Regions from separate parts of the Exiguobacterium sp. TDN 0502 genome, predicted to be linked through region 2. Evidence: riboswitches for the same ligand, from Rfam matches in the RefSeq annotation. Region 2 holds a riboswitch; the other holds the start of a gene.
The links. A riboswitch is a leader RNA that binds a small molecule or an ion and turns the genes downstream of it on or off. The one in region 2 is predicted to bind FMN.
Positions count from the first base shown of each region.

Region 1 (10,431 bases), on a different contig from region 2:
TGCTCTTACACATTTATTTAAAGACATTGTTTTTATTATAACGGTTTTTCAGACACGAAAAAAGCCTACTTACTCAAGTAGACTTTAAAACATTTGGTAACCGCTCTTACGCAGGAAACGAATCGATAGACCGGCGATGATGATTCCGGCAAGACCCGCCGCAAACATCGTGATATCCGCTGCCTGTAGACCAGCAATCCGGTCTCCGAGATTCGGAATCGCTTCACGAGCGTTCGTGAAGTACTCGAGCGTCGACTGGTTGTCGATCATCATGATGATGATGACCGGATAGAGTACGAGCATCACCCATGTACTCCGCAACAACATGTTTAAGATGAATCCGATACTAAAGAACATGACGAGATAAAGGACACTCCCGATCACGGCTTGAATGATATGCATACTGTTCCCCCTTTGAATCTCTTCTAGTATAACCGACAAAAAAGGCAAATGCACGAGTGTACATTTGCCTAAAACGTGAACTTAGAACTTCCCTTTTTTGATTGCAAGACCAAGCTTTTTCAATTCGAAGAAGTGTTTGTTGTCGATGACTTTTTTCATGAACGATGCGTTACGACCGTAGATCTTCTTACCGAAGACCATGCCGATGCCGTCTTTATGACCAAGTGAAGCGACCGTTCCTTTGTTCTCATACGTGAACGACGATGTTTGACGACCCGCGATGAGTGCTGCGATGTTCTCAGCGACTTTGTGTGCTTGTTGTGTCGCAATCTGTGCAGTTGGTGGGTACGGACGGTTCGAACTTGGATCCATGACTGCTGAACAGTCACCGATCATGAAGACGTTGTCGTGTCCTGGAACACGGAGATCTTCTTCGACGACGACACGGTTACGCATCGCTTCGAAACCAGATGCCGCAACGACTGGGTTACCACTGACGCCACCTGTCCAGATGATCGTGCTTGCTTCGATTGTTTCAGTCGTGTCGCCTTGAAGCGGACCGAACGTAACGCTTCCTGGGCCACATTCCTTGATGCCGTTACCGAGTTTGAACTCGACGCCTTGGCGCTCAAGCCATTTGTGTGCGTAGTTGACGAGATCAGCGTCGAATCCTGGAAGGACTGTTGGTGCTGCCTCGATGTTGACGACACGAACGAGTTCGCGTGGGATATCATATTGTTTGCACAGTTCTGGAATCCGGTTAACGAGCTCACCCATGAACTCGATTCCTGTGAATCCAGCACCACCAACGACGATCGTCAAGAGTGAACGATCTTGTGATCCTGTTGTTTTGTACTGTGCGAATGAGTAGTCGATATGTTCCTTGATTTTACGGACGCTGTTCAACGAGCTGATCGTCAGCGCGTGTTCCTTCAATCCTTTGATGCCGAATGTTTCAGGAACGCCACCGAGAGCAACGACGACGTAATCGTAAGGAACCGTTCCACCATCTTGTAAAAGAACCGTTTTAGCAGCCGTGTCGACTTTCTCAACGATCCCTTTGACAAGTTTAACGCGGGACGGGTTGATGACATCATTGATGTAGATGCGCGCTTGCTCCGCGGACATCGTACCTGCAGCTGGTTCATGTAACCAAGTCGTTTGGTAATGATAGTCGTGTTTGTTAATCAACGTGATGTTCGCTTGATCGACGCCGAGTTTCTTTTGAAGGTTGACTGCTGTGATCAATCCACCGTAGCCTGCTCCAAGAATAACAATGTTAGGTGTGTTCATGTTCTGATACTCCTTACGAATCGTAGTTTTGTTGTGATTTTCTTCACATTCAATGACAGACGAATGCTCAAAAATTTTGTTCAAATAATGTTCACATGTCTATAAGCCTATTGAAACACTTTTTAGAAATGATTGCAAAAGAAAAATGTAATTTCCTCTAAAAAAATGTGAGATATCCCGTACTTGCACCTGGACCCCCTTCTTCCTATATAATGGACCTATCCAACGCTAGGAGGGAATCAGATGTACCAACCATATGATGTCACGATCATCGGCGGCGGTCCGGTCGGACTGTTCACCGCGTTTTATTCAGGAATGCGCCAGATGAAGACGAAGGTCATCGAGAGTCTACCTCAATTAGGTGGGCAACTCGCTACGCTTTATCCTGAAAAATATATATACGATATTGCCGGTTTTCCGAAAGTAAAAGCGCAGGAACTGGTCGATCGGCTGCTTGAACAAGCGAATGAATTTGATCCGACGTACGTGCTCGGCGAGACAGTCATCGCTTACGAACGGATGGATGACGGGATCATCCGTCTCGTCACGAATAAAGGCGAGCATTATACGAAGACCGTCATCTTGACGGCAGGAAACGGATCGTTCGCTGCGCGTCCACTCGGAGTGGCGGATGCAGAACGCTTCGAAGAAACAAATTTACACTATTTCGTCAACGACATGGAACGTTTCAAGGATCGTCAAGTCGTCCTGCTCGGCGGTGGTGACTCCGCAGTCGACTGGTCACTGATGCTTGAACCGATCGCAAAATCCGTCACGCTCGTTCACCGTCGCGACAAGTTCCGTGCCCATGAACACTCGGTTGAACTGTTGCACGATTCGTCCGTCAACGTCATGACACCGTACACGCTCGAATCGGTCACAGGTGAGACGCACATCGAGACGCTGACGTTCAAACATGCTGAAAGTGTGGAAGTCGTCGTCGTCGCTGCGGACGATGTCGTCTGTAACTTCGGTTTCGTTTCTTCACTCGGACCATTGAAAGAATGGGAAGTCGAATTCGAACGGAATTCGATTCGTGTCAACTCGAAGATGGAGACAGCCATTCCAGGCGTCTTCGCTTGCGGTGATATCGCAACCTATGAAGGGCGCGTCAAACTGATCGCAACAGGATTCGGTGAAGCACCGATTGCTGTCAATCAGGCGAAGCTTCTCGTTGATCCATCTGCTCGTCACCCGCAACACTCGACAAGCTTGTTCGAAAAAGTAACGAATCACTCTTAAGATACATGTGAGTGACTGTAAATGATAAGAGGTCGGATTCCGGATGACATATCGGAGTCCGACCTCTTATTTTCATAGAATGACACGTAGTATGCGACCAAACATCTTCGACTCCTACAGGAAAAGGAAGCACGATGTGTGCTTCCGTCAGGGATAGGTAAGACCCGACAGATCACATGGAATGGGAACTGGCGCGGCTTACATCCCGCCTGAGGAAAGCGAAGATGTTGAGAACGTCCGATTTCATATAGATAATCTTTCAACAGGTATCCGGTAAACCCGTTGCACGAGTTCCACCCCACCTCGCTCAATCATCGATTCCTCAATGACCTGACCACCGAATCGCTCGTAAAACCGACATGCCGGATTATCTCGCAAGACAGCAACCTGCATCGTCCCATATTCCGCTAAGTCGGAAGCGATGCGTTGAAACAACGCTTTGCCGAGTCCCTGCCCTTGAGACGCTTGCAAGACATAAATCGCGTAGAGTTCCCCTTCACGCGCATCACTTCGACTCGGTCCACCTTGCGCAAAGCCAACGACTTCGCCTTCCGCCTCCACGACATATACGCGCTGGTCAACTACCGTCTGCTCCCATTGTTTCGTCCGTTTCGCATGCGACAACTGGGCTAAATAAGAATCGGGGATGATCCCTTGATACGTTTCATGCCAAGCATCGATATGAACGCGGGCGATGGCTGACGCATCTTCTAGACGTGCTTCACGGATCTTCATAACGCAATGATGAAGCGACGTGTCTCGCGTCCATTACGAACAGTCGGCTCAATTTCTTGTCCGCCGTTCGCTAGGATGACACGACGTGATGCGAGATTATCAACGCCACACGTCAACAGTACTTGATCGAGTCCACGTTGCCGTGCTTCTTCAAGCGCCAATCGAAGTCCGGTCGTCGCATATCCTTTCTGACGCTCTGATGGTCGGATGCCGTATCCGATGTGTCCACCGTACAACTTCAAGTTCTCCGTCAAATCATGCCGGAAGTTCAACGCGCCGACGATTCGTTGTCCGTCGACCATCCAGTACGTCGAATGGGTGACGAGCCCCGGGCTGACCGTTGTCTCCATTTCCTTAAGTTCCGCGAAATAAGCGCCGAGCGGTTCATATGTGTCTCCGACTGCTTCTGGCACGATCGTTTCGCCCGACTCTCGCCAGTCTTCTAAAAAAGCGCGATACTCAGTTTCCCATGCGAGGGTTGGTTTCATCAACTGCATCATTGGTGATTGCGCACCTCCTCTTCAATCAAACGATCGAGCCAGTCATCGACATGTTGGAATAGATAGCCCGCTTGTTTCGCGGCTGTCGTATCCATATAAAAATCACGTTCCGGCGCAAGCGGTGATTCATCTTCCCCTTTTGCGACGAGTTGGCTCGTCGTTCCCGCGACGCGGTCGATTTTATCCATCAGGTCTTCAATCGATAAGACACCGTCACTCGCAGCATTGATCGGACCTGTCAATTCAGAACGGCCACACCATTCAAGGAAGGCAGCGGCTTCATAACTTGAGATATAGCCCATCTTCGCATAACTGTTTTCAGCAACGACCGGACGCCCGTCAAGCGCCCGCTTGATATGAAAAACAAGCCGTTCCGTATAATCATCTGGTCCGAGAACAACCGGAAAACGAACGGCAACGACCGGGAACGTCGCCCGTTGGAAGAAATAACTCTCTGCTTGTCGCTTCCCTTCGCCATAACCATGTTCTTTCTCAAGATCATATTTCCCGGGAAACGGATTATAGGAACGCTCTGTGATGTTCGCACCACCGTCTTCATAAACAGACATCGTCGACGTTAACACGTAGCGTCCGACTTTTCCTTCAAATGCGTCAATCGCGAGTTTTGCTTGATACGGCGTGAAGCAGATGTTGTCATAGATGACATCCCAGTGCTGTTGGCTTAAGTCCTTCATCGTACTACTCGACGTACGGTCCCCTTTGAAAAATGTCAAGCCCTTCGCGACCGGTGGTGTATGCTCACCGCGTGTGACGATCGTCACATCATCGCCCGAATCGGCTAACCGAATCGCTAAGCGCCGTCCGAAATAACGGGTTCCCCCGAAGATCAATACTTTTCTCATCCTGAAGCCCTCCCTGTTCGTAGTAGCATTCACTCTCTGTAATATTTCGAGTCAACGGAACAGGTCTCCTGTATGAAGACAATAAAAAAATCGTGGACGATGTCCACGATTGCATCAATCAACAACCACCTGGTGTACCGGCATTCGTTGCCGTACGGAATGAAGTTCCGCAACCACATGTTGCGATGGCATTCGGATTCGTGATCGTGAATCCACCGCCAAGCATCGACTGTTTATAATCGATCTCCAGTCCTTTGACGACCGGGTAATCCTTTTCGTCCACGATGACGGTCACGCCGTGCTGTTCGAAAACGAGATCCGTTTCTTTTTGTTGATCGAATCCCATCCCATACGACAGACCACTACATCCACCACCTTGGACGAGCATCCGAAGATTTCGTTCATCTGCTGGTGCCTGCGCCATCATGTCCTGGACTTGTAACGCTGCTGCCTCCGTTAAATGGATCATGTCATCACCTTCCTTTTCTTTAGTATACGCAACTTTTAAGCGAATCGAAACCTAGTTGCTTGAAACCATCTTGAATTCGTTGTATAAATGGTATGTACAATAAAATAATCGTTCCATCTTCAGGGCAGGGTGAAATTCCCGACCGGCGGTAAACAACTCTTCTTGAGTTGAAGCCCGCGAGCGAATAGGGCGCTATTTGCTGATTCTGTGTAATTCAGGAGCCGACAGTATAGTCTGGATGGGAGAAGATGGCGGCATGAGTTTGAATTTGGTCGATTGTGCAATAATCGATTAGGTTTATTTAATGCGGACTTCTCCCCTGTTGATCTCATCAATAGGGGTTTCTTTATGGTCGCAGTCATGCCAATACTTCATCGAGAGGAACGAGCAAAAGGAGACAATACTCGTATGAAACGCACACAAAAAATGGTCACTCTGTCAATGTTAGGTTCAATCTCATTTGTTCTTATGCTTATCAATTTTCCACTACCGTTCTTACCGAACTATCTGAAGATCGACTTCAGTGATGTTCCTGCTCTCGTCGCAGCGATCATGTTCTCACCGGTCGCAGGTGTCATCGTCGAAGCATTGAAGAACGTGTTGTACTATATCTTCCGCGGAAGTGGTGTTCCGGTCGGAGAATTCGCGAACTTCGCTGCCGGTATCGCCTTCGTACTACCTGTCAGCTGGTTCTACCACAAAAAGAAATCAACACAAGGTCTCGCAACTGGTCTCGTCGCCGGTACAATTACGATGGCACTCGGTCTTGCGATCCTCAACTATATTTTGATTCTTCCAGCCTATGCATGGTTCCTCGGTATGGACTATATGGCGGATCCCGCTGTCAAATGGACAGCAATCACAGCCGGTATCTTACCGTTTAACGTCATCAAGGCGTTGTTCATCTCGGCACTCTTCATTCCGTTGTTCTTGAAACTACGACCATGGATGATGCGCCGTCAACAATCGGCCTGATCCGAAAAGCTGCGCCCGCTGACGGATACGAATCCCCTCGTTCAGACGAACGAGGGGATTTTTTGGCTGTCCGAGCTCACAGCTCGTTCTCTTCGATTTTCAAATAAATCTTCTCGAGCAACTCTTCCGGTGTTTCGCCGACGACCGTCTCCCCATCGACGAGACAAAAATGATCGAGCGAACAAATGCCACAATAGCCGAGGCAACCGTATTCGACGACGTCGACGTTCGGATCACGTTCAAGTTGCTCCATGACGACCTGTGTTCCGGCCGCTAAGTTACTGATACAAAATTCAATAATCGGATTCACTTTTTTTCCTCCTTCAAGCAGGAAACGACCTGCCTCATGTCGTATTATACAAGGTCAGACTGATTTAGGGGAACTAAGGGGGATTTTTACGTTATGAAGCAATTGGTCGTACTCGGCGGAGGATATGGTGGAATGCGGATTTGTGAGCGATTCAAGGACGAGGAAGTTGCCGTCACGCTCGTCGACCGTCTACCGTACCACGCACTCAAAACGGAATATTACGCACTCGCAGCAGGTACATTATCAGATCGGGATGTCCGGATTGAATTTCCGGAGGGGAAACATCTTACTTATAAGTATGGACATGTCATCAAAATCTCACCCGAGACGAATACGGTCCACCTGCAGGATGGATCAGAACTCTTCTATGACGACTTGATCATCGCCCTCGGTTGCGAGGATAAATACCACAACATTCCGGGTGCCCAGGAGTTTACATACAGCATCCAGACACTTGAAGAGTCGCGCAAGACACAACAAGCGATTTGTGGTCTGTCACCGGGATCCGTCGTCTCAATCGTCGGTGCCGGTCTATCCGGTGTCGAACTTGCCAGTGAACTGCATGAGAGCCGGAAAGATTTAACGATCCGTCTGTTCGACCGCGGACCATCCGTCTTGTCGTTCTTATCCGACAAAGTCTCGTCTTACGTCCAAGAATGGTTCGAGGAGCATGACGTCGAGGTCATCAACAATTCGAACGTCACGCTCGTCACGGCGGACGACGTGCGAAATGGCGACGACACGTATCCGTCGGACTTAACGATTTGGACGGCAGGTACACAACCGGTCAAAGTCGTACGCGATCTCGGCTTTGCTGCGGACAGTGGTGGTCGTATCAAATTGACGGAACATCATCACGTACCGGAATATGAAAATCTATTCGTTATCGGGGATTGCGCCAGCTTACCGTACGCACCAAGCGGTCAACTTGCAGAACATCAGGCAGAACAAGTCGTCGATGTCCTGCAAGCCAAGTGGCAAGGGAAGAAATTACCGAAACTGCCAGAAATCAAACTGCGCGGGATGCTCGGATCACTCGGAAAATCAGACGGTTTCGGAATCGTCATGGGGAAACAGGCGCTGACAGGAAAGGTTCCGCGTCTCTTAAAGTCCGGTGTCTTATGGAAACACAAAAAGATTAAATAATCAAAAGAGGTTGACTCAAAAAAGAATGACTCGTCTTTTCACGCCCTTTCCTCAGGCGAGACACAAGCCAGTTTTCCTGCTTCGTTCAAGCAGGAAAGCGGGTCTTGTTTGTCTCTGACAGCGCAAAAATGCGCTTTTTTCCTGTAGGAGTGGCGTGTAATGCGTCATTCTTTTTTACGAGATAAGGGTGGCAGATCATCATTCTGCCACCCTTATCTTTGTAGAAACTGACTTTTGAGTCAGCCTCTTTTTTCGTTCACCCCGCCTGATTCAGCTTTGCATCGATCGCCGCCGTGATCGTCTTCAGTTTAACGTACCCTTCGTCAATCATCTCATCATCAAGCACGATCAACGGGTAAAAATAGACATCGTCTTTCAAGGCTTCCGTCCATTGATCCGCTACTGCTGTCTCAAAATCAACGTAGCGTAACGTCATCGCTTGCTCATATTTCCGTCCGAGGACGGCTTGCAACCAGCTGAACGTCTCTTCCGAACTAGGTGCCCCGACACAACTCGGACAGGTGACCGCTGTTCCGTACACCGTGATTTCCATCTTGAAGTCCCCCTTTTCAATTCACTCCTCTTTAGTATACAAGTTTTCCAGATTGAGAACATTTTTCAACCCTGTTACAATGAAACTATACGAAAGGATGTGTTTACGCATGGAAATGTTTGATCAAGTGAATGAAGTTCTTGAAAAATTGCGTCCGTTCCTTCTTCGTGATGGAGGAGACGTTGAACTCGTAGATGTAGAAGACGGAATCGTAAAACTCCGTTTGATGGGAGCTTGCGGTAGCTGCCCAAGTTCAACGATCACATTGAAGGCCGGTATCGAACGTGCCCTTCTTGAAGAAGTCGCTGGCGTCGTTGAAGTCGAACAAGTCTTCTAATACATGAAATCCCGAACGAATTCTCGTTCGGGATTTTTTGATTCACAGAATCCATTCGGCTAACGTATCGACCATGTATGTCGGTTGACGATCCTGCCCTTGAATGAAGACTGGCGTATGAACGCCGGAATTGACGTGCATCGTCCGGATGCCTCCATTGATTCCGAACAGAATATCCGTATGGTAGTTATCTCCGACCATGATGACGTCTTCTTTTGACAGACCGATCATCTCCGTTGCGATATCGACCATGACCGGTTCCGGTTTACCGATAAAGAACGGTTCCTTCTCGGTCGTCACGCGTAGGACCGCTGTCAAGGCACCGTTCCCTGGTAAGAAACCACGCTCTGTCGGAATCGCGATATCACCATTCGTCGAGATGAACCGGGCGCCGGCACGAATCGCAAGCGCACCGACAGCGAGTTTTTCATAGGTGATCTGACGGTCGAGACCGATGACGACGTAATCCGCCGCTTCGGTTGCGACGACATCTAACTCTTCCCGCTCAAGCGCATCGATCAGTCCTGTCTCACCGATCGCATAGACACGCGCTTTCGGTGACAAGTTAGCAATATAACGACCGGTCGCCATCGCACTCGTCAAGACATGCTTCGCATCGGCATGAACACCCATCCCGCGTAATTTCTCTGCCACGGCTTCTGCCGTCATCGATGCATTATTCGTCACGAATAAGTACGGAACTCCTTCTGCTTGCAGGCGGTTGACGAAATCGACCGCTTCTTTTACCGGTTCCGTCCCGTTATACATCGTTCCATCTAAATCAAATAAATAGCCTTTTGCCTTCATCCTGACTCACTCCTCGTTTGGTAAAAATGCAGACACCGGTCCGAGTTCTGTCTCGATATACCGGCGAATCGCTTCCGGGAAACGACGTAGTTCTGCTTCCTCCGTCTCAAGTACCGCCCGAATCTCCGCCATACTCGACTCTGTGAATGACCGGACGATCAACGTACGTAATGCAACGAGCTTCTTCAGACTCGTCGCAAGCGGTCCATCGATCACCTGCTCATCTTCTAAGATGAGGATGATATCTTCATAACTTCCCGGATCCCGCATGATGAATCCATCAATCATACTGTTTCCGATGTCGATGACACTCTCGATGACTAAAAAACCGATTCGCTCCATAGCCAGTGCCGTCGTCACCGGATCCCCCGTAACTTCCTTACTTTGTCGAAGTGCCGTCTCATAACAAGTGACTGTCTCTTCGATTTTTTGACGATTGACGAAATACATCTTCATTCCCCCTCACATCCTCCATTTTATCGCTTACCGGCAGTCCTGAAAAGCAGAAAGGTCATTTGCATCACATTCCTCAATGTGTTATCCTCAATTTAGATTTTTGCTGAAAATAGTATGTCACATTGGTGACGTGGAGGTTATATACATGGAACGGGAACTCGCACTGGAAATCGTACGCGCTACGGAAGCAGCAGCACTCGCTTCTGCTCAATGGATTGGTCGCGGTAAGAAAAATGAAGCGGATGATGCAGCAACGACTGCGATGCGCGAAGTCTTGAACACGGTCAACATGAACGGAACGGTCGTCATCGGTGAAGGCGAACTCGACGAAGCACCGATGCTC
Region 1 covers NZ_JBOZGJ010000001.1:291,081-301,511, forward strand. Annotated here, with positions in the region: gene ACRPK8_RS01385 (YuiB family protein) at 85-402, opposite strand; gene ACRPK8_RS01390 (NAD(P)/FAD-dependent oxidoreductase) at 484-1,695, opposite strand; gene ACRPK8_RS01395 (NAD(P)/FAD-dependent oxidoreductase) at 1,939-2,937, shown strand; gene ACRPK8_RS01400 (N-acetyltransferase family protein) at 3,181-3,672, opposite strand; gene ACRPK8_RS01405 (GNAT family N-acetyltransferase) at 3,669-4,172, opposite strand; gene ACRPK8_RS01410 (NAD-dependent epimerase/dehydratase family protein) at 4,169-5,035, opposite strand; gene ACRPK8_RS01415 (HesB/IscA family protein) at 5,154-5,504, opposite strand; FMN riboswitch at 5,616-5,758, shown strand; gene ACRPK8_RS01420 (ECF transporter S component) at 5,913-6,479, shown strand; gene ACRPK8_RS01425 (YuzB family protein) at 6,556-6,789, opposite strand; gene ACRPK8_RS01430 (NAD(P)/FAD-dependent oxidoreductase) at 6,883-7,935, shown strand; gene ACRPK8_RS01435 (DUF1462 family protein) at 8,192-8,488, opposite strand; gene ACRPK8_RS01440 (NifU family protein) at 8,598-8,825, shown strand; gene ACRPK8_RS01445 (TIGR01457 family HAD-type hydrolase) at 8,868-9,632, opposite strand; gene ACRPK8_RS01450 (DUF86 domain-containing protein) at 9,639-10,082, opposite strand; gene glpX (class II fructose-bisphosphatase) at 10,234-10,431, shown strand, end outside.
Region 1: another riboswitch for FMN. It lies ahead of ACRPK8_RS01420 (ECF transporter S component); the one in region 2 lies ahead of ribD (bifunctional diaminohydroxyphosphoribosylaminopyrimidine deaminase/5-amino-6-(5-phosphoribosylamino)uracil reductase RibD).

Region 2 (10,431 bases):
GGAGTTACTCGAATTCGTCGATCTAGCGGACAAGGCGGACCATTATCCGGATCAATTGTCGGGTGGACAGAAACAGCGTGTCGGCATCGCCCGGGCACTAGCGACGCAACCTTCCGTCCTCTTATGTGACGAAGCGACGTCAGCACTTGATCCCCAGACGACACACCATATTCTCCAGTTGCTAAAACGGATCAATGCCGAGTACGGGATCACGATTCTCTTGATCACCCATGAAATGGGCGTCATCCGAGAGATTTGCGACCGGGTCGCCGTGATCGAAGCCGGGAAGCTGATCGAGTCGGGAACGGTCTTTGATGTCTTCTCGAATCCGAAGACCGAGACAGCGCGGAACTTCGTCCGCTCCGTCATGCATGATGAGATTCCGGCATCGATTCGTCAGTTGATCGAGTCGCGGAATACACATCCGATCTATAAGATTCATTTTCTCGGACATCACACCGGGCAGCCACTCTTATCGCAAGTCGCGAAACGCTTCGACGTTGATGTCAACATCCTACACGGTAGCATCACGGAGTTGCAGGAGACACCGTTTGGCACCTTGCTCGTCGAGTTGATCGGTGAGCCGGCTGAAGTGAAACGAGCGTTACAGTACATCGATCAGGCGCAGGTGACGGTCGAGGAGGTGCTTGCCCATGCTAGTTAACTACAGTGATATTTGGACAGCATTCTTGCAGACGATGACGATGGTATCCGTCTCACTTTTATTCTCGACGTTGATCGGCTTACCACTCGGTATCCTGCTTGTCGTAACGCGAAAAGGAGCATTGCTTGAAAACGTCCCGTTGTTCACGTTCTTCAACAGTATCGTCAACATTTTTCGCTCGATTCCGTTCATCATCCTACTCGTCGCGATCATCCCGTTGACGCGCTTGATCGTTCAGACGTCGATTGGGACTGAAGCCGCCATCGTCCCGCTCGTCTTTTACGCCGCACCGTACATGGCGCGTTTGATTGAGAGTTCATTGCTTGAAGTCGACAAGGGTGTTCTTGAAGCAGCAGAAGCGATGGGAGCGACACCGTTTCAAACGATTTTCCGCTTCCTCTTACCGGAAGCACTCGGTTCACTGATCCTTAATCTGACGATTGCGACGATCGGCTTGATCGGTGCGTCGGCGATGGCAGGGGCGATCGGTGGCGGTGGTCTCGGTGATTTAGCGATCACTTACGGCTATCAACGGTTCGATACGAAAGTCATGATCATCACGGTCGGGATTCTCGTTATTTTAGTTCAAGGCTTACAGACGACAGGCAACATCGTCGCACGAAAAATCAGAAGACATTAATCAAGGGAGCGATTCAGCCATGAAAAAAGCAATAGCCATTGGAGCAACACTGACGACGATTTTATTTGCCGGGTGCTCAGCATCAGGAGAAGACGAAAAGACGATCAAGCTCGGCGTCAGCGGTTCGGATACACAAGTCTGGGATTACGTCGCAAAAAAAGCAAAGAAGGAGGGCATCAAAATCGAACTCGTCAAGTTCTCCGATTATGTCCAGCCGAACATGGCACTGGCTGAGGGCGAGATCGACGCCAATGCCTTCCAGACGATTTCCTACTTCAACGCCTTCAAAAAGGAACATAAGTTGAAACTGTCACCGATTGCGACGACCGTCATCGCACCGATGGGAATTTACTCAGATAAATACAAGGACGTCAAAGACATTCCGACTGGTGGGAAAATCGCCGTTCCGAACGAAGCGACGAACATGGGACGCGCCCTCTTGTTACTGCAAGAAGCAGGTCTGATCAAGTTACCGGACGACTTCGACGGCAACGGTTCGGTCGATAAGATCGTCGAGAATCCGAAGAAGCTGAAAATCGTCCCAATCGTCGCCGGACAAACACCACGTGTCTTACCGGACGTCGCGGCATCGATCATCAATAATGGCATCGCCGTTGACGCCGGCTTCAACCCGATCAAGGACTCGATCGTTCATGAGAACGAGACCGCAAAACCATACATCAACATCATCGCGACACGGACGGAAGACAAGAACAAAAAAGAACTAAAGAAAATCGCGTCGCTGTATCAACAAAAAGATGTCGCGGCCTTCATCAAAAAAGAATACAAAGGCAGCTCAATTCCAACGTTCGTTCCACTGAGCGACATCGGCGAATAACTTCAAAAGGGGAGTGGACAGTATGACGACACCAGTACGCACGACATGGGTAGAGACGATTGAACAGGATATCGAACAAAAACGGGAATCGTACCTTGAGACGAGTCACCGGATTCATGCGACGCCGGAAATCGGGAACGAGGAATTCTTTGCTTCGCGGCTCCATGCGGAGCGTCTGACGGCAGAAGGCTTTACAGTAGAACTTGGTATCGCAGGACACGAGACCGCGTTCTTTGCGAAGAAGACGAGCGACCGACCAGGTGCGACGATTGCCTTTCTTGCTGAGTATGATGCGTTGCCGGGCATCGGTCACGCGTGCGGACATAACATCATCGGAACGACGAGTGTCGCGGCAGCGATCGCGCTCAGTAAAGTCCTCGATGAAGTCGGCGGGAGTGTCGTCGTGCTTGGAACACCGGCTGAAGAAGGTGGACCGAACGGTAGTGCAAAAGGTAGTTTCGTCAAACATCAGTTACTCGAAGGAATCGATGCTGCCTTGATGGTCCATCCTTCGGGACAAACGCGGATCACGGGTTCTTCCCTTGCGGTCGACCCGCTCGACTTTGCCTTTACGGGTCGTCCGGCACACGCAGCAGCGTCGCCGGAAGAAGGGATCAACGCCCTCGACGCGGTCATTCAACTCTTTAACGGCATCAACGCGTTACGCCAGCAGTTACCGGATGATGTCCGGATCCATGGGATCATCACCCATGGTGGCGATGCTCCGAACATCATTCCGGAATACGCAAAAGCACGTTTCTTCATCCGAGCGACGACACGGGAACGATTGAATGCCGTCACGGAAAAAGTCAAAGCTGTTGCCGAAGGCGCGGCACTCGCAACCGGGGCGACGCTTGACGTCATCGCCTTCCAAAATGAAGTCGATAACCTCGTCTTCAACCGGGCGTTTGATCGTCTGTTCCAAGAAGAAGCAGAAGCGCTCGGCGAAACGGTCCACTTGGACGAACGTCCGGGGCTTGGCTCGACGGATGCCGGTAACATCAGTCAAGTCATCCCGACGATTCATCCGTATATCAAGATCGGGCCGGACGATCTCGTCGCCCATACGGAAGCGTTTAAAGAAGCAGCTCGTTCAGAAGCTGGAGATGAAGCGTTGATCACTGGCGCTAAAATCCTCGCGCGGACAGCACTTCGTGTCCTCGCGGATGAACGGACGCGCGGAGCGATCGCGCAAGAATTCCACGACCGGAAGAACGGCTATTTGTAAGAAGAACACAACGACTGGACGTACTGCTATCAGGTGCTCCAGTCGTTTTTCGTATCCGGTAAATAACAAATTGGTGATGGATGACAGAACTGGAGAGAAATCAAAAAAGAGACAAGACAGAAGCATTTGCGCTTTGTTTTCTTGAAAAAGATATGCTAGGCTAAAGCTGTATAACTCAATAATCCAGTTCTTCGGGGTAGGGTGAAAATCCCAACCGGCGGTGATGCGATCGATCGATCGACGAGCCCGCGACCCATGATGTACGCATCATGGCTGACTTGGTGAGATTCCAAGGCCGACGGTAAAGTCCGGATGGGAGAAGAACGAAACGACGCGATTCAAGCTGTTTTCTGAAAAAATGTTTTCAGGAGACGGTCTCTTTCTGCATGAAAAAATGCAGTGAGCGAAACGTGTATTTCGTGAACCCTTCTATAAAGACGCCCCTTTCTCAAGGGGCGTCTTTTTTTAATTGAAAGGAGTGAACGCGATGTCACAGATGATGAGTTATGCCATGCAATTAGCACATATGTTAAACGGACAAACAAGTCCGAATCCAAGTGTTGGCTGTGTCATCGTCAAACAAGGGAGGATCATCGGCTTTGGTGCGCACCGGTTTGCTGGTGGGCCGCATGCAGAGGTCGAAGCCTTACGGATGGCAGGAGAAGCCGCCCGTGGTGCTGATCTCTACGTGACGCTCGAACCATGCAACCATCACGGTAAGACGCCACCATGCACGGAAGCGATTTTAGAAGCTGGGATCAAACGGGTCTTCGTCGCAACGGAGGACAAACATGCGATTGTCGCCGGTTCCGGCATCAAGCGGCTACGGGACGCAGGAATCGAAGTCGAGGTCGGATTATTACGACGCGAAGCGGAAGCCCTCTACGATACGTTTTGGAAAACGATCGAACGGAAACGTCCGACCGTGACCGTCAAAATCGCGCAGACGATGAACGGGATCGCAGCGACAGGTGAACAACGCTGGATCACGTCGGAAGAAGCACGCGCAAATGGTCGCGCCCTGCGAGCTCGTCATGATGCGATCCTCGTCGGCAGTGAGACGGTCCTCGTCGATGATCCGGCACTGACCTTACGCGCAGCGTCAGGCATCGAGCCGATTCGGGTGATCGTCGACCGTCGTGGTCGGGTACCGGAGACGGCGCAGGTCTTCCGCGATGGTAAAAATCCAACCTACTGGCTGACGAGTGTTCCACGGATCAGTCATGATCAGGTGACAGTACTCGTTGGTGAGTATGAGACGCCGGAAGCAATTTTGAAACGCTTATATGAACAAGACATTCGCAGTATCTTGATTGAGGGTGGACCGACGATTCAAGCCGCATTCTTTGAAGCCGATCTCGTCGACCGAATCGAAGTTTATCAGGCACCATCGATTTTTGAAGGAACTGCCTGGAACGGTCAACACGATATCGAAGATCGTTTTCAAATCGACCAGATTGAAACGGTCGGACCGGATCTCCATCTAACGTATATCCGAAAGGAGGAGACGACATGTTCACCGGATTGATTGAAGAAGTCGGGACATTAAAACGAAAGATTCCGCGTCCGAACGGATTAGCACTTGAAATCGAAGCGCGCCGGGTGCTTGAAGGAACGAAGATTGGTGACAGCATCGCCGTCGACGGGATTTGTTTGACGGTCACGTCGATGAGCCCGACTGGTTTCACGGCGGATGCCGTCCATGACACGATTCGCTCGACAGCACTCGGCACATACCGGGTCGGAAGCCCGTTGCAACTCGAACGAGCGATGCCGGCAGACGGTCGCTTCGGTGGACATTTCGTCAGTGGGCACATCGACGGAACGGCACGGCTGATCAGTCGGCGACCGGATGGAGAAGCGATGGTCTATACGTTTGATGTCGGATCGTGGCAAAAGTATTGCATTCCGAAAGGGTCGATCGCGATCAACGGTACGAGCCTGACGTTGCAACGGGTCACGCCGGAAACGATCTCGATTTCATTGATTCCGCACTCACGTCAAGTGACGACGTTTGATCGATTGGCAAGCGGTGCAGTCGTTAATATCGAGTGTGACATGATGGCGAAACATCTCTATCATTTCACGCAGCAGGAGAAGCAAACGGACTGGGCAGCATTCTTAGGAGGCGACATGTAATGAACGGATTCGACTTGATTGAAGAGGCGATAGAAGATTTGAAGAACGGACGACCGATCATCGTCTGTGATGATGAGGACCGGGAGAATGAAGGCGATCTCGTCATGCTCGCAGAACATGCGACACCGGAAAACATCAACTTCATGATCACGCACGGAAAAGGACTCGTCTGTGTACCGGTCAGTCCGCGGATCGCACAGCGACTCGATCTTGCTCCGATGACAGCGAATAATACCGATCCGCACGGTACGGCATTTACGCTCAGCATCGATCATGAAGAGGCGAAGACCGGCATCAGTGCCGAAGAACGATCGCTCACGATCCAGCGGATGCTGACGGATGGACCGGAACGTTTTAAGCGACCGGGTCATATCTTCCCGTTGATCGCAAAAGAGGGTGGAGTCCGGGAACGACGCGGACATACGGAAGCAGGCGTCGATCTTGCCCGTCTTGCTGGCAGTGAAGAGATCGCTGTCATCTGTGAAATCATCAAGGAAGACGGCACGATGGCACGGGTCGATGATTTACTTCTCTATAAGGAAGAACATGGCTTGAAGCTGATCACGATCGAAGCGCTCGTCGCGTATCTCGAGCGACCATTGACGCGAGAAGCGGAGGTGTTGCTTCCGACGACGTTCGGAGCTTTTCGGATGATCGGCTATACGACACAAGATAAAAAAGAACATGTCGCCGTCTTATCCGGTGAAGCGCACGATGGGATGCTCGTCCGTCTGCACTCGGAATGCCTGACGGGAGACGTCTTCGGTTCAAAACGTTGCGATTGTGGTCCACAACTCGATGCGGCACTCGAACGGATCGAACGAGAAGGCGGCGCAGTCCTCTATTTACGTCAGGAAGGACGCGGCATCGGTTTGATGGCGAAGCTAAAAGCGTATGAATTGCAGGAACAAGGACTCGACACGGTCGAAGCGAACCATGCACTCGGTTATCCGACAGACATGCGTGACTACACGGTCGCAGCCAACATGTTGCGCGATCTCGGCGTGACGAAGATTCGCTTGATGACGAACAATCCGGACAAACAACGGGTGCTCGAACAAGAGGGAATCGAAATCATCGAACGTGTTCCCCATCAAATACCGGCTGAGCCGGAAAATCAGCGTTACCTGCAAACAAAACAATCAAAACTCGGGCACTGGCTCGATATCCAAGGAGGACACACATCATGATTTACGAAGGTTTCTTAACAGGAGAAGGACTACGCGTCGCAATCGTCGCTGCACGATTCAATGAACTGATCACATCAAAACTCGTCGGAGGAGCGAACGATGCTTTCCGTCGCCATGGTGTTGCAGCAGATGCTGTCGATACAGCGTGGGTTCCGGGAGCATTCGAAATTCCGCTCGTCGCGGAAAAGTTAGCGAAAAGCGGTAAGTATGATGCTGTCATCACGCTTGGCGCCGTCATCCGCGGGGCGACGTCACACTATGATTACGTCTGTAACGAGGTCGCGAAAGGGGTCGCGAGTGCGTCGCGCGATACCGGCGTTCCGATCATCTTCGGTGTCCTGACGACGGATTCAATCGAGCAAGCAGTCGAACGTGCCGGTACGAAAGCTGGGAATAAAGGCTACGAAGCAGCAGTTTCCGCGATCGAGATGGCGAATCTTTTACGGACGATCTGACGAAACAGAGACGGGACTGACTCAAAAGTCAGTCTCTACAAAGATAAGGGTGGCAGAATGATGATCTGCCATCCTTATCTCGTAACAAAAAGAATGACGCGTCACACGCCACTCCTACAGGGACAAGCGCATTTATGCGCTGTCAGAGACGAACAAGACCCGCTTTCCTGCTTGAATGAAGCAGGAAAACTGGCTTGTGTCTCGCCTGAGGAAAGGGCGTGAAAAGACGCATCATTCTTTTTTTGAGTCAGCCCGTTTTTTTGCAGAAATCTCGCGAACACTGAACCAAATTTCAAAAAAAGGATAGTAGATTTGAAATTTAAGGGTTCAATTTTAAGGAGAACGGTAATGGTCTAATAAAGAAACTTTGAAACATTTTCCAATCATTTTCGTAAATCAGGGTAATACGTATAAAGGAGGAAATGAACATGAAGAAAACAAGGTGGCTGGCAACGGGGATCGTTGCGGCATCGATCGGTCTCGCCGGATGCCAAGATGGACAGACTGATTCAAGCAGTGGCAGTAGTGATGGATCCGGTTCGGCGAAGTCGGGGGAACTCTCGAACACGGAACTGTTGAAAAAAGCGACGGCGGCACAAGAAGATATCAAGTCGTTCCACATGGAAGGAATGGTCAATTCGAAAGCGGGCGAGATGGCGATGGATCAGAAAGTCTCAGCAGACATCATTCAGAAACCGCTCGCGATGCATCAGACGATGACGATGAAAAATCCGCAGGACGGAAAAGATATGTCGCTTGAAAGTTATATCGTCGACGACAAGATGTATCTGTCGCAAAACGGACAATGGCTCGTTCAGGATGTTTCAGAACTCGGAGAAATGGTCGAGACGATGGAATCATCAGCGTCAACTGAACAAAACCTGCAGCTTCTCAAAAAATACAAGGATAACTGGACTGCGAAAAAAGATGGCGACGTCTATCAGATCGACGTCAAACTGAGTGGTGACGATCTGAAGTCCTTCATGAAAGATTCACTCGAACAGACGGGACAAATGGCGCAGATGAAAGATGCGATGGACAGCATCGATTATAAGAAGATGAACTATAAGATGACCTACGATGCCAAGACATTCTATCCGAAATCCCTGGATATGGAGATGGTCTTCGCAGTCGAAAAAGAGACAGATTTCACGATGACCAATCAATCGACGTTCTCGAAATTCAATGAGATCAATGAAATCAAACTACCGGCAGAAGCAAAAGATGCTCAACCGCTTACGGGCGCCGGCCAATAAGCGATCAGCCCCTCTCTTCCAATCAGAAGCGGAGGGGCTGATTTGTTTTAGACCTGGAATTGGCGGAGGACCTCTTTGAGTGACTCTGCTTGCTGTTGACTGACGGACGTTTGTTCATGGACATCCCGGAATGCCTGGACGGAGTGGTTGATTTGCTCGGACATCGACTGTGTTCCCTGTGCCCCGTCATTGACGGTGACCGCAACGTCGTGGATGACGCCGAGCATGTTTGCCGTCAGTTCCTGGAGCTGACCGGCCTGAGTGGCGAAGTGTTCCGCCGCATCGCCGAATAACTTGGCATCATCCCGGTACTGGACAGAGGCATCTTCGAACAAATCGTAGTCCTTGACGACCTTCGTATCAATGAAGGACAGCATCTCACCCGAAGCGGTATTCAACTGTTCGACGGATTCGATGACGGAGAGGGAAACGTCTTGAATTTGTTCGACGGTATCGCGACTGCTTTCGGCAAGTTTACGGATCTCATCTGCGACGACGGCGAACCCGCGACCGACGTCCCCGGCTCGTGCCGCTTCAATCGATGCGTTGAGGGATAATAGATTCGTTTGTGCTGCAATCGACAGGATGGCATCAGATAAGACGGAAATTTCCTTGACGGCTTTCGCCCGGACCATCGCCTCTTCGAGTCGTGTTTTGGTCTCGGCAAGGATTTGAGTAGCGGTCAGTTTAGCATCTGTAGCAACGGCTTGCAGCGACGTTGCCCGACGATCGACTTCTTTTGCCCGGCTGCCATTGGCTTCAGCACTCGAGACGATCTCATGGATCGTTGCTTCCATGTCGACGGCAGACGAGTTCATCTCTTCGGCTGAAGCAGCGGTCTCCTGCATGCCAGCGGATAAGTTTTCGATCGTATGTGACGTTGAGGCCATATCCTGATCGAGTTCGCCGATTCGCCCGGAGACGTGACGGGAAGTCGATACGACATGTGTCGCGGTGTCATCGACCTGCACGATGATGGTCCGTAAACTAGCGATGAACTGGTTCATCGACCGGGCAATCTGACCGATTTCATCGTTGCGTACGACGTCGAGCTGGGCGGTCAAGTCGCCGCCCTGCGTCGCCAGTTCATGAGTCTTCGCCTGCAGTTGCCGGAGGGGTCCGAAGATGGATCGTAAAATCAGGACGGTGAAGATCACAGCGAGCAGACTGACTAGACCGATGATGCTGAATAGGATGAGGTGAGCCGTATTCGCGGCATGCGTGATGGCGGCACCATTTTTCTCGGCCTGCTGATTGTTGAAGGTAACGATTTTCGTCAGTTGATCGGAAACCGCGAAATAAGAGTCGCGGCTTTCGCCTTCATAATAGGTGACCGCTTCTTCCTGCGTTTGCGGGGTACTCAGCACAAGCAGGCGATCCGTTGTTTCCTTGAATGTCTGCCATTTTTTCGCAAGATCGTTAAACAGCAGGCGGTCCGATTTCAAATAGATCGTTTTCTCATATTTAGCGAGATTGGCATCGATGTTCGCTAGTCCATCCTTGACGCGCTGATCATAGCCCGCCTTGACCTCGGGATCGTTTTCTTGAATATGCAGTAATTCAACACGTCGCAGGTCAGATAATGCCGTGTTCGTTTCATGAGACAGGTTCAGACCGGGAATCCAGGAGGAGGTGATCGTTTGACTCTCTTGGTCGACCTGACTCAGAGAGAATCCACCGTACAATCCGACACCAATCAAGCTAAGCAAAAGGATGGAGGACAATAAGATAAGCTTCGTTTTAATCTTCATGTGATTCGCTCCTTTGTTTTGCGAGATGAACGATTCGTTTTCTTGATTATACCTGCACGAGTAAAAAATTTACTTATTATTGAAAAAATTAATAGTCAGAATAGTTTTTCGAAAAAAGGGTTTGACAATTATCAGTAAATTCTGAAAAGATGGTAAGGAACTACATACTTTTTAAGGGAGGTAACTCGAATGGGGAAAACAGTTAGTGACTGGATTAGTACGGCGTCCGATTTCGTCTGGGGACCACCGTTGCTCATTCTCTTAGTCGGT
Region 2 covers NZ_JBOZGJ010000009.1:49,308-59,738, reverse strand. Annotated here, with positions in the region: gene ACRPK8_RS10715 (methionine ABC transporter ATP-binding protein) at 1-664, shown strand, start outside; gene ACRPK8_RS10710 (methionine ABC transporter permease) at 654-1,304, shown strand; gene ACRPK8_RS10705 (MetQ/NlpA family ABC transporter substrate-binding protein) at 1,324-2,142, shown strand; gene ACRPK8_RS10700 (M20 family metallopeptidase) at 2,165-3,370, shown strand; FMN riboswitch at 3,554-3,698, shown strand; gene ribD (bifunctional diaminohydroxyphosphoribosylaminopyrimidine deaminase/5-amino-6-(5-phosphoribosylamino)uracil reductase RibD) at 3,858-4,898, shown strand; gene ribE (riboflavin synthase) at 4,883-5,509, shown strand; gene ribB (3,4-dihydroxy-2-butanone-4-phosphate synthase) at 5,509-6,699, shown strand; gene ribH (6,7-dimethyl-8-ribityllumazine synthase) at 6,696-7,154, shown strand; gene ACRPK8_RS10675 (DUF6612 family protein) at 7,583-8,410, shown strand; gene ACRPK8_RS10670 (methyl-accepting chemotaxis protein) at 8,458-10,161, opposite strand; gene ACRPK8_RS10665 (alanine/glycine:cation symporter family protein) at 10,351-10,431, shown strand, end outside.